3 regions of the Rhizobium sp. BK212 genome follow, and region 2 is predicted to be linked to each of the others. Evidence: riboswitches for the same ligand, from Rfam matches in the RefSeq annotation. Region 2 holds a riboswitch; each other region holds the start of a gene.
The links. A riboswitch is a leader RNA that binds a small molecule or an ion and turns the genes downstream of it on or off. The one in region 2 is predicted to bind cobalamin.
Positions count from the first base shown of each region.

Region 1: it holds a riboswitch for cobalamin, as region 2 does, so the genes downstream of both, cobU (bifunctional adenosylcobinamide kinase/adenosylcobinamide-phosphate guanylyltransferase) here and FHT79_RS06000 (ABC transporter substrate-binding protein) in region 2, are expected to answer to the same signal.
Region 3: it holds a riboswitch for cobalamin, as region 2 does, so the genes downstream of both, FHT79_RS21495 (CbtB domain-containing protein) here and FHT79_RS06000 (ABC transporter substrate-binding protein) in region 2, are expected to answer to the same signal.

Region 1 is NZ_JACIFS010000003.1:14,869-18,724, forward strand. It holds gene FHT79_RS10065 (chloride channel protein) at 1-813, opposite strand, end outside; cobalamin riboswitch at 1,072-1,468, shown strand; gene cobU (bifunctional adenosylcobinamide kinase/adenosylcobinamide-phosphate guanylyltransferase) at 1,690-2,199, shown strand; gene cobW (cobalamin biosynthesis protein CobW) at 2,204-3,253, shown strand; gene cobN (cobaltochelatase subunit CobN) at 3,258-3,856, shown strand, end outside.
Region 2 is NZ_JACIFS010000002.1:196,254-200,109, forward strand. It holds partial or broken gene FHT79_RS05995 (iron ABC transporter permease) at 1-870, opposite strand, end outside; gene FHT79_RS06000 (ABC transporter substrate-binding protein) at 867-1,883, opposite strand; cobalamin riboswitch at 2,065-2,315, opposite strand; gene blh (bifunctional sulfur transferase/dioxygenase Blh) at 2,590-3,856, opposite strand, start outside.
Region 3 is NZ_JACIFS010000007.1:23,373-27,228, forward strand. It holds gene FHT79_RS21480 (sulfite oxidase-like oxidoreductase) at 1-240, shown strand, start outside; gene FHT79_RS21485 (hypothetical protein) at 225-857, opposite strand; gene FHT79_RS21490 (CbtA family protein) at 907-1,653, opposite strand; gene FHT79_RS21495 (CbtB domain-containing protein) at 1,767-1,976, opposite strand; adenosylcobalamin (AdoCbl) riboswitch at 1,990-2,132, opposite strand; gene FHT79_RS21500 (histidine phosphatase family protein) at 2,221-2,775, shown strand; gene FHT79_RS21505 (bifunctional diguanylate cyclase/phosphodiesterase) at 3,317-3,856, shown strand, end outside.

The DNA of each region.
Region 1 (3,856 bases), on a different contig from region 2:
GAAGGAGACGCCCTGCATGATCAGGATACCGATGCCGGCGCAGAAGGCGCCGAGCAGCAGCGCCGGGATATAGTCGGCCGGCACGACCGAGCCGAAGCTGCCGATATCGATGGTGAAATCACCATCGGCAAGCAGCCTTGCGACAAGGGTGGAAATGAGAGCTGAGACGACGACGGGTGTCAGCGACACGATTGTATAGGTGCCGATGATCAGCTCGAAGGCATAGAAGGCGCCGGTCAGCGGCGCGTTGAAGGCTGCGGCGATGGCGCCCGCCGCGCCGCAGCCGACGAGGATGCGCAGGTCGGAGCGGCGAAGCTGCAGCTTCAGGCCGAATTTCGAGGCAAGGCCGGCGGCAAGCTGGGTATAGCCGGCCTCCAGTCCGACCGAGGCGCCGAACCCGTTGGAGATCAGGTTCTGGACGGCAACGATGATGCTGTCGGTCAAGGATAGACGGCCGCCATGCAGCGCATTGGCTTCGATCGGGTCGACCATCGGCTTCTTGCGCCGTTTCGCCAGCACCAGGAGCAACAGGCCGAGCAGGGCGCCGCCGATGACGGGCGCGGTGAGCAGCAGCATCTTGTTCTCGATCTCGGATGAGCTCAGCCGCTCGCTATCGGCGATGCCGAAGACCAGCTGATGCAGCTCGCTCGAGACGTAGCTCATACCGGTGACGGCGAGACCCGAGATGATGCCGACGACGGCGCCCGCCAGTGACAGGCCGACCTCGCTGCGGCGGGTCAGCGCCCGCAGGCGGCCCGGATCGAAGAAAACACGCAGCGCCCGGAAACGGCGCCGATCCAATTTCATAAGCATGGCTAGACAACTAGGCGGGGAGAGGCCCGGTCAAGGGCGGAGATGGTCGCGCAGTCCGCTTGCGACGCAATTGCGGCGAAAAGCCGGCGCCCGGGACAAATATTTATGACGTAAGCCTATGATAAATGACGATATTTTAGGTAGAGTAAGTCGTGTTGATAGGGTTGGGCCATCTGGTCGGAAGCTGACCGGCCGTCAAGGCCGGTTGACTTCACACCCCGGCTTGCCTAACCATCCCTCAACGGATGGTCGCCCGACCATCCTGACATAACGGATGGTTCCGGATCGGTGTTGCGCCCTTCCGGATGAAAAGGGAATGTGAAGGGGCGGACCCAAACCGGGCGCCTTCATCACAGCCGACCCCGCGACTGTAGAGCGGTCAGGGTCTTCCATCCGGCACCGAGCCTTTCCGGCCGGCGGCTTGCAATCATGCAAGCGGGCGGGATGGGCGATATGCCGGAAAAGCCACTGGAGATGCATGGTGATCAACCGGGGTCGGACGCCTCTAAATCTACGAATCGTCCACCTTTTCACCAATGCAGCCGGGAAGGCGAGGATGATCCGCCGGCACGATCAGGGCGACCGGTTTCCGGTCTGCCCCGATCGCGGCCGATAACCGCGAGCCAGGAGACCTGCCATTACGTGCCGGGCCAGAAGCCCACACCTGGGCACTACGCCCGTTGCCAGCACGGAGGTTGTCTTGGCTGAACGATTGAATTCAGCGCGGCCTGGTGCGGCGCTCGCGACGCCTCCAAGCAGCCCTGCAAGAGGAGTGCTTTCGGCCGCTTATGTCGAATACTCGGTCCCCCCAGCAGTCGAAAAAGGTGCACTCGGAACAAGCCACGGCTACGCACCCTCCCTGAGGAGCGTCTGAGCATGACCACCATCTTCATCCTCGGCGGCGCGCGCTCTGGCAAATCCCGCTTCGCCGAAGCTCTCGTCACCGCGACCGGCCTCGACCGCCACTACCTTGCCACCGGCCGGGCCTGGGACGAGGAGATGCAGGCGCGTATCACTCAGCACAAGGCCGACCGCGGTCCGTCCTGGACGACGCATGAGGAGCCGCTCGATCTCGTCGGCAAGCTTGGCGCCATCGACGGCGAAGGGCGCATCGTGCTGATCGACTGCCTGACGCTCTGGGTCACCAATCTGATGATGGAGGAGCGCGACATGCCGGCGGAATTTGCAGCGCTCGCCGATTTCCTGCCCGCCGCGAAGGCGCGGCTCGTTTTCGTTTCCAACGAGGTCGGCCTCGGCATCGTGCCTGACAATCGCATGGCGCGGGATTTCCGCGATCATGCCGGCCGGCTGCACCAATCGATCGCGGCGAAGGCCGCCGAAGTTTATTTCATCGCGGCAGGCCTGCCGCTGAAAATGAAGGGTTAAGTTCATGAACCAGCAGAAAATTCCCGCAACCGTCATCACCGGCTTCCTCGGCGCCGGTAAGACCACGATGATCCGCAACCTGCTCACCAATGCCGGCGGCAAGAAGATCGCGCTCATCATCAACGAATTCGGCGATCTCGGTGTCGACGGTGACGTGCTGAAGGGCTGCGGCGCGGAGAATTGCACCGAGGACGACATCATCGAACTCACCAATGGTTGCATCTGCTGCACTGTCGCCGACGATTTCATTCCGACGATGACGAAGCTGCTCGAGCGCGAACAGCGGCCCGACCACATCGTCATCGAAACCTCGGGCCTCGCCCTGCCGCAGCCGCTGGTCGCCGCTTTCAACTGGCCCGATATCCGCACGCAAGTGACCGTCGACGGCGTCATCACGGTGGTCGATAGCGCCGCCGTTGCCGCCGGCCGGTTCGCCGACGACCATGATGCCGTCGATGCGCGCCGCGCCGAGGATGAATCGCTCGATCACGAAAGCCCGATCGAGGAGCTGTTCGAGGATCAGCTCACCTGCGCCGATCTCATCGTGCTCAACAAGACCGACCTGATCGACGCGGCAGGTCTTATCAGGGTGCGCGACGAGGTTGCCTCCCGCACGGTGCGCAAGCCCGCGATCATCGAGGCGAAGAACGGCGAAGTCTCGGCCGGCATCCTGCTCGGCCTCGGTATCGGCACCGAGGACGATGTCGCCAATCGCAAGTCGCATCATGAGCTGGAGCATGAAGACGGCGCGCCGCACGACCACGACGAGTTCGACAGCTTCGTCGTCGATCTCGGACCCGTTGCCGATCCCGCCGGCTTCGTCGAGAAGCTGAAGACGATCATATCAACCCATGACGTGCTGCGCCTCAAGGGTTTCGTCGATATCGCTGGCAAGCCGATGCGCCTGCAGCTCCAGGCTGTCGGCAGCCGCATCGATCATTATTTCGACCGCGCCTGGGCTCCAGGCGAAAAACGCACGACGCGCCTCGTCGTCATCGGCCTGCACGAGATGGATCAGGACGCGGTGAGGACGGCAATCGAAGAGCTGGCATAAACCAATGCATCTGCTTCTGGCCCAGCAGGGAACGATCAGCGACGGCGAGGAGGCGATTGACCTCGGGCAGACGCCGGGCGAAATCCTGTTCCTGTCGGCTGCCGACAGCGAGCTTGCCGCGATCGCGGCCGCCCGTCGCGATCGCGGTGGGCAGCATTCGTTGCGGCTCGCCAGCCTGATGAGCCTCAAGCATCCGATGTCGGTCGATACCTATGTCGAGCGCACGGCGCGGCATGCCAAGCTGATTATCGTGCGGGCGCTCGGCGGCGCCAGCTATTTTCACTATGCGCTGGAAGCGCTGCATGCCGCAGCGTCCCGCGCCGGTGCATTGATCGCGGTGCTGCCGGGTGACGCGAAGCCGGATGCCGGGCTCGTCCCTTTCTCCAATGTTGATCTCGACGATCTCAATGCGCTGTGGGCCTATCTGATCGAGGGTGGCGATGCCAATGCGCGGGCCTTCCTCGACTATGCCGGGGCGATGCTGGCAGGCATGGAGAAGCCGGCGCCGGCGGTGCCACTGATGAAGGCCGGCATCTGGTGGCCGGGGCGAGGGTTGATCGGGGTTGAGGAGTGGCGGCGGGTTGTTGCGGAGGAGTCTTGGCG
Region 2 (3,856 bases):
GCGGGCCGGCCCGACGAGAAAGCGGGCGGCATGAGGTATGACGAGGCCGACGAAACCGATCGAGCCCACCATGCTGACGACGCTTGCCGTCATCGCCGCCGTCAAGGCGAACAGCACGATCTGGACGCGGCGCACGGCAATGCCGAGAGAGGCGGCGGCGTCCGTGCCGAACGCAAAGGCATCGAGCGCCCGCACATGGGCCATGCAGACGATGAAGCCGGCAAGCGCGATCGGCACCGAAAGGTAGACATCCGGCCAGCGTACGCCGCTGAGCGACCCCAGAAGCCAGAACAGGATGCCGCGCGCCTGCTCGGCATTCGCCGATGTCGTCACGATGTAGGAGGTGAGCGCGTTGAAGAGCTGCGAACCGGCGACGCCACACAGTATGATGCGTTCGCCGGTTTCCCCCGCACCCGTCGCCAGGAAGCCGACCAGCAAAAAGGCCATGACTGCGCCGATGAAGGCCCCGCTCGACAGGCCGAGAATACCGTAGCCGAAGCCGAGAATCATCACGCAGACCGCTCCCGTCGAGGCGCCGGCGGAGATGCCGAGCACATAGGGTTCGGCCAGCGGATTGCGCAGCAGCGCCTGCAGGATGGCGCCGCAGAGCGAGAGCGACGCGCCGGCGCTGGCCGCGACCAGGGCGCGGCTCAGCCGATAATCCCAGACGATGCCCTGGTGGATGCGGCTGAGCTCGAAATCGGTTCCGAACAGGCGGTTCGAAACCGCCTCAGCCGTCGTCGCAAGCGGGATGGCAATCTCGCCGATGGAAACGGCGAGACTGATCATCAGTCCAAGAAGGAGAAGCGCGGCAATGGTGAGCGCGGCGAGCGCCCACCATCCCTGCTGCCTGAGCGATACTGTCTTCACTGTGCCAGGCCGAAGGACTTGATGCCCTTCGCCAATGTCTCGATGCCGTCGATCGTGCGGATCGTCGGGTTCATCGACTGCGCATCCATCATCACGAAGTGCCTGTTCCTGACGGCATCGAGTTCCCTGGTCACAGGGTCGTTCTCGAGAAAGTCGAGCTTGACCTTGGGATCGTCGGCCGCATAACGGCGACGGTCCATGGTCGCCAGCACGATCACCGCCGGGTTCGCCTGGGCGATAGTTTCCCAGCCGACCAGCGGCCATTCCTCTTCGGTTGTCACGACGTTCTTCGCGCCGATCGTCTTGAGGATATAGGCAGGCGCGCTGTTCTTGCCGGCAATGAAGGCGTCGCCGTTGACCTCCTTGCTGGAAAACCAGAAGACGACCGGCAGGCTCTTGCCCGTCGCGCCCGATATCGACGCCACGGCATCCGCCTCGCGCTTCCTCAGCTTGGAAATCAGCGCATCGCCGCGCTCCTTGACGTCGAAGATCTCCGAGAGTTCAGCGATTTCCCGGTAGATCAGGTCCATCGTGAACAGCTCCCCACGCACACCGTCGCCGCCATCGGTGTTGACCTTGGCGACGCAATCGGCCGGCGCGAGATAACTATTGATCCCGAGATCCTTGAACTGCTCCCGCTTGCCGACGGAGCCCTGCGCGCCGACATGCCATTCGAACTCGGCCGCCACGAGGTCGGGCTCCTGCCCGACGACGGATTCGAAGCTCGGATCGTTGTCGGCGAGGCGTTTTATCTTGCTGTTGGCCTCGGCATATTGCGGCAGGACAGGGCCAACCCAGACGGCGGTTCCGGCGATCTTGTCGGCAAGGCCGAGCGAGAACAGAATTTCAGTCATGCCCTGGCCGATCGAAACGATCCTGGCGGGCGCCTTCTGGAACGTCACCTGCTGGCCGCAATTGCTGACGGTCAGGGGATATTGGGTCGCGGCCAAGCTTGGTGCCGCAAGGCCGGCCAGCCCGAAGGTAAATGTCATGATGGCGAGAAATTGACGCATGAAAACCTCGATGATGGGAAAACAGGCACGGCCGCGCCGCGCGCATATACGCAACGCTGAAGTCACGCTGACGCGTAGACTAGCCGCGGGAGGCCCAATCGAGACGGATGCATGCCGATATCAGGCGAAGGTTCAGAAGGACAATCATGTCTGTTCCTTGTCCGGGCATCCCCGCCCGGTTGATTGGATCGCGATTGACGGCAGGTCTCCTGGCTTGCGGATATCCGTCTTTCATCCGCCTTCCCGCGATATCCGCAGTGGCGTGGCCTTTAGGCCAAGGGCATGATCGCTCCGCGATCAACCCCGAGATCGACAATCCGCTTACAGTTGCGGGGGCAGCCACGGTCTCGGTCCCTACTGGGTCGTCCTCACCGTGTTCCCTATTAATCCCCTTGGAGTCATCTTCAGGGAACCGTCTCCCCCAGTTACGTCGCCTGCCCGCGCGCCGTCAATGATTATTCAGAGGGCGCCGCACCACCGGCGGATAAATATATCGCGCGCATGGCTGCGCGCCGCCGTTCGGTGCGCAAACTGCCGGTGGCGGTCGGTTGATATTGCGGCGAAAAGCGCTTCCTTGCGATAAACTGCCTTGCCTATGAAGCAGTCGGGGAACATGGGTGCCGGCTGCTATTGGTGGGGATGACTTCGCCGGGGCTGCTATAGGAAGCACGCTTTGAACGATGCGGCGGTTGCCAGGGCCGCCCCGTCACAACGCATCCAGCGGAATCTTCAGATACCGCCGGCCGTTCTCCTCCGGCTCGGGCAGCCGCCCGCCGCGGATATTGACCTGCAGCGCGTGCAGCATCAGCTTCGGCTTCGGCAGCGTGCGGTCGCGCGCCTGGCGCAGCGCCACAAAGCCGGCCTCGTCGATGCCCGATATATGCGGATTGGCGCGCTTCTGGGCGGCAACCGTGCTTTCCCAGCGCGGGTGGCGGCCACCCGGCTGATAGTCGTGACCGGAAAACAGCCGGGTCTCCTCGGGCAGCGACAGGATCGCCTGGATCGTGTGCCAGAGGGCGCTGGCGCTGCCGCCCGGGAAATCCGTGCGGGCGGTGCCGGAATCCGGCGTGAACACCGTATCGTGCACGAAGGCGGCGTCGCCGATCACATAGGTGATCGAGGCGAGGGTGTGCCCGGGCGAAAACATCACGCGGGCCTTGAGCGTGCCGATCTCGAACGTCTCGCCATCGGCAAACAGCCGGTCCCATTGCGAGCCGTCGGTCGCGAGCGCCGGCCAATTGTAGATCTCCTTCCAGAGCGCCTGCACGTCGGTGACATGGGCGCCGATCGCCGTCGGCGCACCGGTCTTTCCCTTGAGGTAATACGCAGCGGAGAAATGATCGGCATGCGGATGCGTGTCGAGGATCCACTCGACCGTCAGCCCTTCGCTCTCGATATGGGCGAGGATGGCGTCGGCATTGGCCGTGCCCGTCGCCCCCGACATCTCGTCGAAATCGAGCACCGGGTCAATGATGGCGCAGCGTTTCGTCGCCGGGTCGGAAACGACATATTGCACACTGCAGGTGCGGGGCTCGAAGAAGGCCTTCACATGAGGTACCTGCCCTGCCCGCTTCTCCAGCCAGCGCCGCGCGCCGGCAAGATCGAAGCCGAGGCCTTGACCAAAGGCCTCGACATCCCCGGACTTCATCCGCCCGTCCAGCGCCTCGCCCAGCGCATAAAGCGTCAGCGCCCGTATGCCGCTCTTGCAATGGGCGACGACCGGCCCCTTCGCCTCAGCTATCGCCGCCTGAAAGGCGCGGATATCGGCCTCGGTAATCTCGGCCCCCTTCACCGGCACGAAGCTGTAGGCGAGCCCGGCGGCGGCGGCTGAAGCCTTCTCCGCTGCATTACCGGGTTGCCCCGGCTCCTCGCCATCCGGCCGGGCATTGATGACGGCGGCAAAGCCGTCTGCCGCGAAAGCACCAAAGTCCGCGGCGCCGGGCTGCCCCGTCACCGATATCAGCTCATTGACC
Region 3 (3,856 bases), on a different contig from region 2:
CCGCTCGCCGATTTCGCCGCCGAGGATGCGATCCTTGCCACCGCCTGGGAAAGCCTGCCGCTGACGCCGGAACACGGCGGCCCGATGCGCCTGGTCGTGCCGCATCTCTATTTCTGGAAGAGCGCCAAATGGCTGCGCCGCATCGAGCTGATGCCCGACGACGAAGCCGGCTTCTGGGAAAAGAACGGCTACCATATCTACGGCGATCCATGGCGCGAGCAGCGCTATTCCGACGATTGAGCCTTCGGCCGCAGGAAGTGGCGAAGCCCAAAAAAACCAAGGCCGAACAATGCAGCGAGCCCGGTCAGCGACGCCATGCTGGCTGGATGAAGTGGCACCTTGCCCCAGTGTGGCTTGATGACATCGGCGGTGTTGAAGGCCTCGCCGCTGAACCGGCAGGTGACGAGCGCAAGGCCGCGCCGCGTCATGTCGGCGTCGACGGCGGAAATGATTTCATTCGCGGCAGCCCTCTCTTGCGGCATCTCGCGCATCGACAGCAAGACCGCCTTGGCCGCCGCGAGATAGGCATGGGCGCATTCGTTGAACGGGCTTTCCTCGTCCGTCACGCTGCCCGGCACCCGGCCCCAGAGACAATAGGAATACTGGATCTCGGCATAGTTCAGGACGCGGCGGAACGGCTCGTTGGTATCGACGGCACGGGAAGCAAGGTCGATGATCCCACTGCGATAGTCTGCAATCACCGCCATCTCGCCATGGGAAATTTCCGGAATATCCAGTCCGGTATGGCTGCCGCCGCCGCTAGGGCTATGGGCAAGAGCGCTTCCAGCAACCACACAAAAAAAGACGGCGGTGGCTAACGCCGTCGACACGAGTGGTATGGTTCTGCTGCTTGTCATGGCCGCCCGAAAAGTTCAGGGCGCCGGCAAGCGGTGCCCTTCGATGCGTTCAGTGAAATGCCGTTGCCGGCCGGCCGCGTTGACCGTCCTTAACGGCAAGCCGCTTTTCCGCCAGCACTCCGAAGGTAAGGCCCAAGGTTGTCCAGAGGATCACATGCATGCCGAGCGAAGTCGTGCGGAACCGCCAGAGGACCATCGCCGAGAAGTTCTCCGGCACCTCGTTGATCGGCGGCAGCAGATAGAGCACGACGCCGATGAAGACGAGATAAGCGATGCCGGCGATGATCGCGCCATTCCAGAGACCGAAACGCTCCGCGAGGCGGCGCGACAGCGCCACCGCGGCAATCAGCGCGGCGAGCGAGACGACGATCATCAGGAAGAACAGTTCGGTCCTGACGCCGATCGTATCGGGATTGCCGACCGCCGGCGGGTTGGCCGGATACTTGATACCGGGAACGAGGACGATCGCCACGAAGGCGGCAATGGCGATGACGGCCGAGGTGCCGCGCGCCGAAAGGCTGCTGAAACGGCCGTGCACGAAAGCGAAGGCGAGAGCGAAGAGCCCGCCAACGGCAACGCTGTAGGCCATGACGCCGGTGAAAAGGCCGAGACCGGCCTGCGTGGCGCGGCTGACGATTTCAGGTTCGGCAGCTTCACCGGCCGCCTGGGCAGTCGCCTCCTCGAAGGCGATCGCCGCATCGACCAGCGGCTCGCCGAAGATATGCGCAAAAGCGAAAACGAGGATGCCAGCAATCAGGCCCGCGAGCATGCCGCGAAGCAGAAGATTTCCAACCATGTCAGGAACTCCCCTAAAGCATGTCGCGCAAAAGTGCGCAGCGGTTTTGCGATAACGACATGCGAAAACAAAGACCTAAAGTGAGGCGCGAATCTGAAAGATCGCGACGCGCTCTAGTGGCAGGGAAAGCCGAGGAGATGACGGCCGTCATGCACGAATTCGTGCACATACATCCCGTTGAACAGCGCCATCGCGCCTTCCTCGGTGCCGACAAAATAGAGAACGATGAGCATCAGCAGGCCACCGAAGATCGCCCATGGCAGGATCTCTCCCAGGGGGATCGGCGCCGGTGCCGCGACGGGCGCAAAAGTGGTGTCAGACATGTATTCCTCCGGGAATGACGCGTTCAGTCGAAAGAGTGCTTGTGCAGTAGGGTCTGACTTCCAGCGCGAAGAGCTTTCGACACGCTGGTCACAGTGGCGCGACCGCGCCGGATTTCCACCGGCTTCCAAACCCGCAACAGCACGGTTATATCTGCACGCCGAAGAGACTGTCAACGAAACTTCACAAGTCGGCCAAGGGCCGTCCTGCGGCGCCATAGCCGCACTCCCGGAGATCAGAACGACCGTGAATACGCGCCTCACCTGGATCTGCCACGGCGCGACGATGGCGAGCCGCAAGGCCCTGTTCCCGCTCGACGAACCGCTGGAAGGCAAGGCGGCGGAAGAAGCCGGCAGGATGGCCGCCCTGCCCCACGCCGATCGCGTTGCCACGAGCCCCGCTTTGCGCGCCCGCCAGACTGTTGACGCGCTCCGCCTCCAAGCCCGGATCGATCCGGCGCTTCGCGACTGCGACCATGGCCGCTGGGCCGGCAGATCGATCGCCGCGATAGAGGCGGAAGAGCCTGAGAACCTCATGGCCTGGATGAGCGATCCGGAAGCGGCCCCGCATGGCGGCGAGAGCCTTCTTGATTTGAGAACACGCGTCGCCGACTGGATGGAGAGCGAATCCGCCCTCGGCGGCCATGTGATCGCCGTCAGTCACGCAGCCGTCATCCGGGCGGCGGTCGCCCATGTGCTTCAGGCGCCGCTCTCCTCTTTCTGGCTGAGCGACATCGAGCCGCTCGCCGTCATTCGCATGACCAGCAATGGACGGCGCTGGTCTCTGCGCTTCCAGCATTAGAGCGCCGTGCGTCCTTTCGGACGCACAAGGACGCTCTAACACTTTCAGTCCTCGCATCGGTCCGAAAATCGATTCCGATTTTCGGACCGATGCTTTAGCGAGTCCTGATCTTATCCAGCCTTACACAAGCAAATCGCGTCATCTCTGTTGAACCCGGTTTCGCGGGGACTACTTCCTTATCCCAAGGAGATGGAAGAATGACATATGATTGGAGTGGGGAGCGCACGCGGCGCCTGCGTTTGATGCGTGTCGCCACAGTCACAGTTCTGGTCGGTCTCATCGTCAGCGTCCCGCTGCTGATCGTCACCGCCTGAAGCACGAAAAAGGGCGAGCGATGCCATGGCACGCTCGCCTTCGTTTTTTTCCGCGCCCGCCATTCTGCCAACCACGACAAGGGTTCGCTCGGCGTTTTCCTCTGGCGCCCACGGTCCCTCGACGGCACATCAGGAGGCTGCCGCCTCCGATAATTCGCCTTCTGGTTTCAACGAACATTTCAGACTTTCGTGCTATTTCCGCGAAGGGTGGAGATGGAGAAGGCGCAGTGCCGGTATTTTTCCAGAGCAGGGCCGGAAGGCAATGTGTTTCGATCGTCGGGTTCGGGATTACTCTCTGGCTCCTCTGCACCCTGTTGCAGCTTGACGACAGCCTTGTCTTCTTCATGACCGGTTTCGGCGAGTACGGCGCCGACAAGCTCGTTCTGGCGCTCGGCATCGCCGGCGCCATGAGCTTCATCTATTCGGTGCTGCGCATCGCCGACCTGCGCAAGGAAACGGAACTGCGCGCCATCGCCCAGGCAAAGGCCGATTGGACCGCAACCCACGACCATCTCACCAAACTGCCGAACCGCTACGCCTTCGAGCGTAAGATCCTCTCGCGGCCGATCAAGGACGATGAGGCCGAGATCGAGGAGTGGGATCGCAACGTCACCCTCTTCTCCGTCGACCTCGACGGCTTCAAGAAAGTCAACGATCTCGTGGGCCACAAGGGCGGCGACGTCCTGTTGATCGAGGTTGCCAGACGCATCTGTGCACTCGGCAATGCCGATTGCGTCTATCGCTTCGGCGGCGACGAATTCATCGTC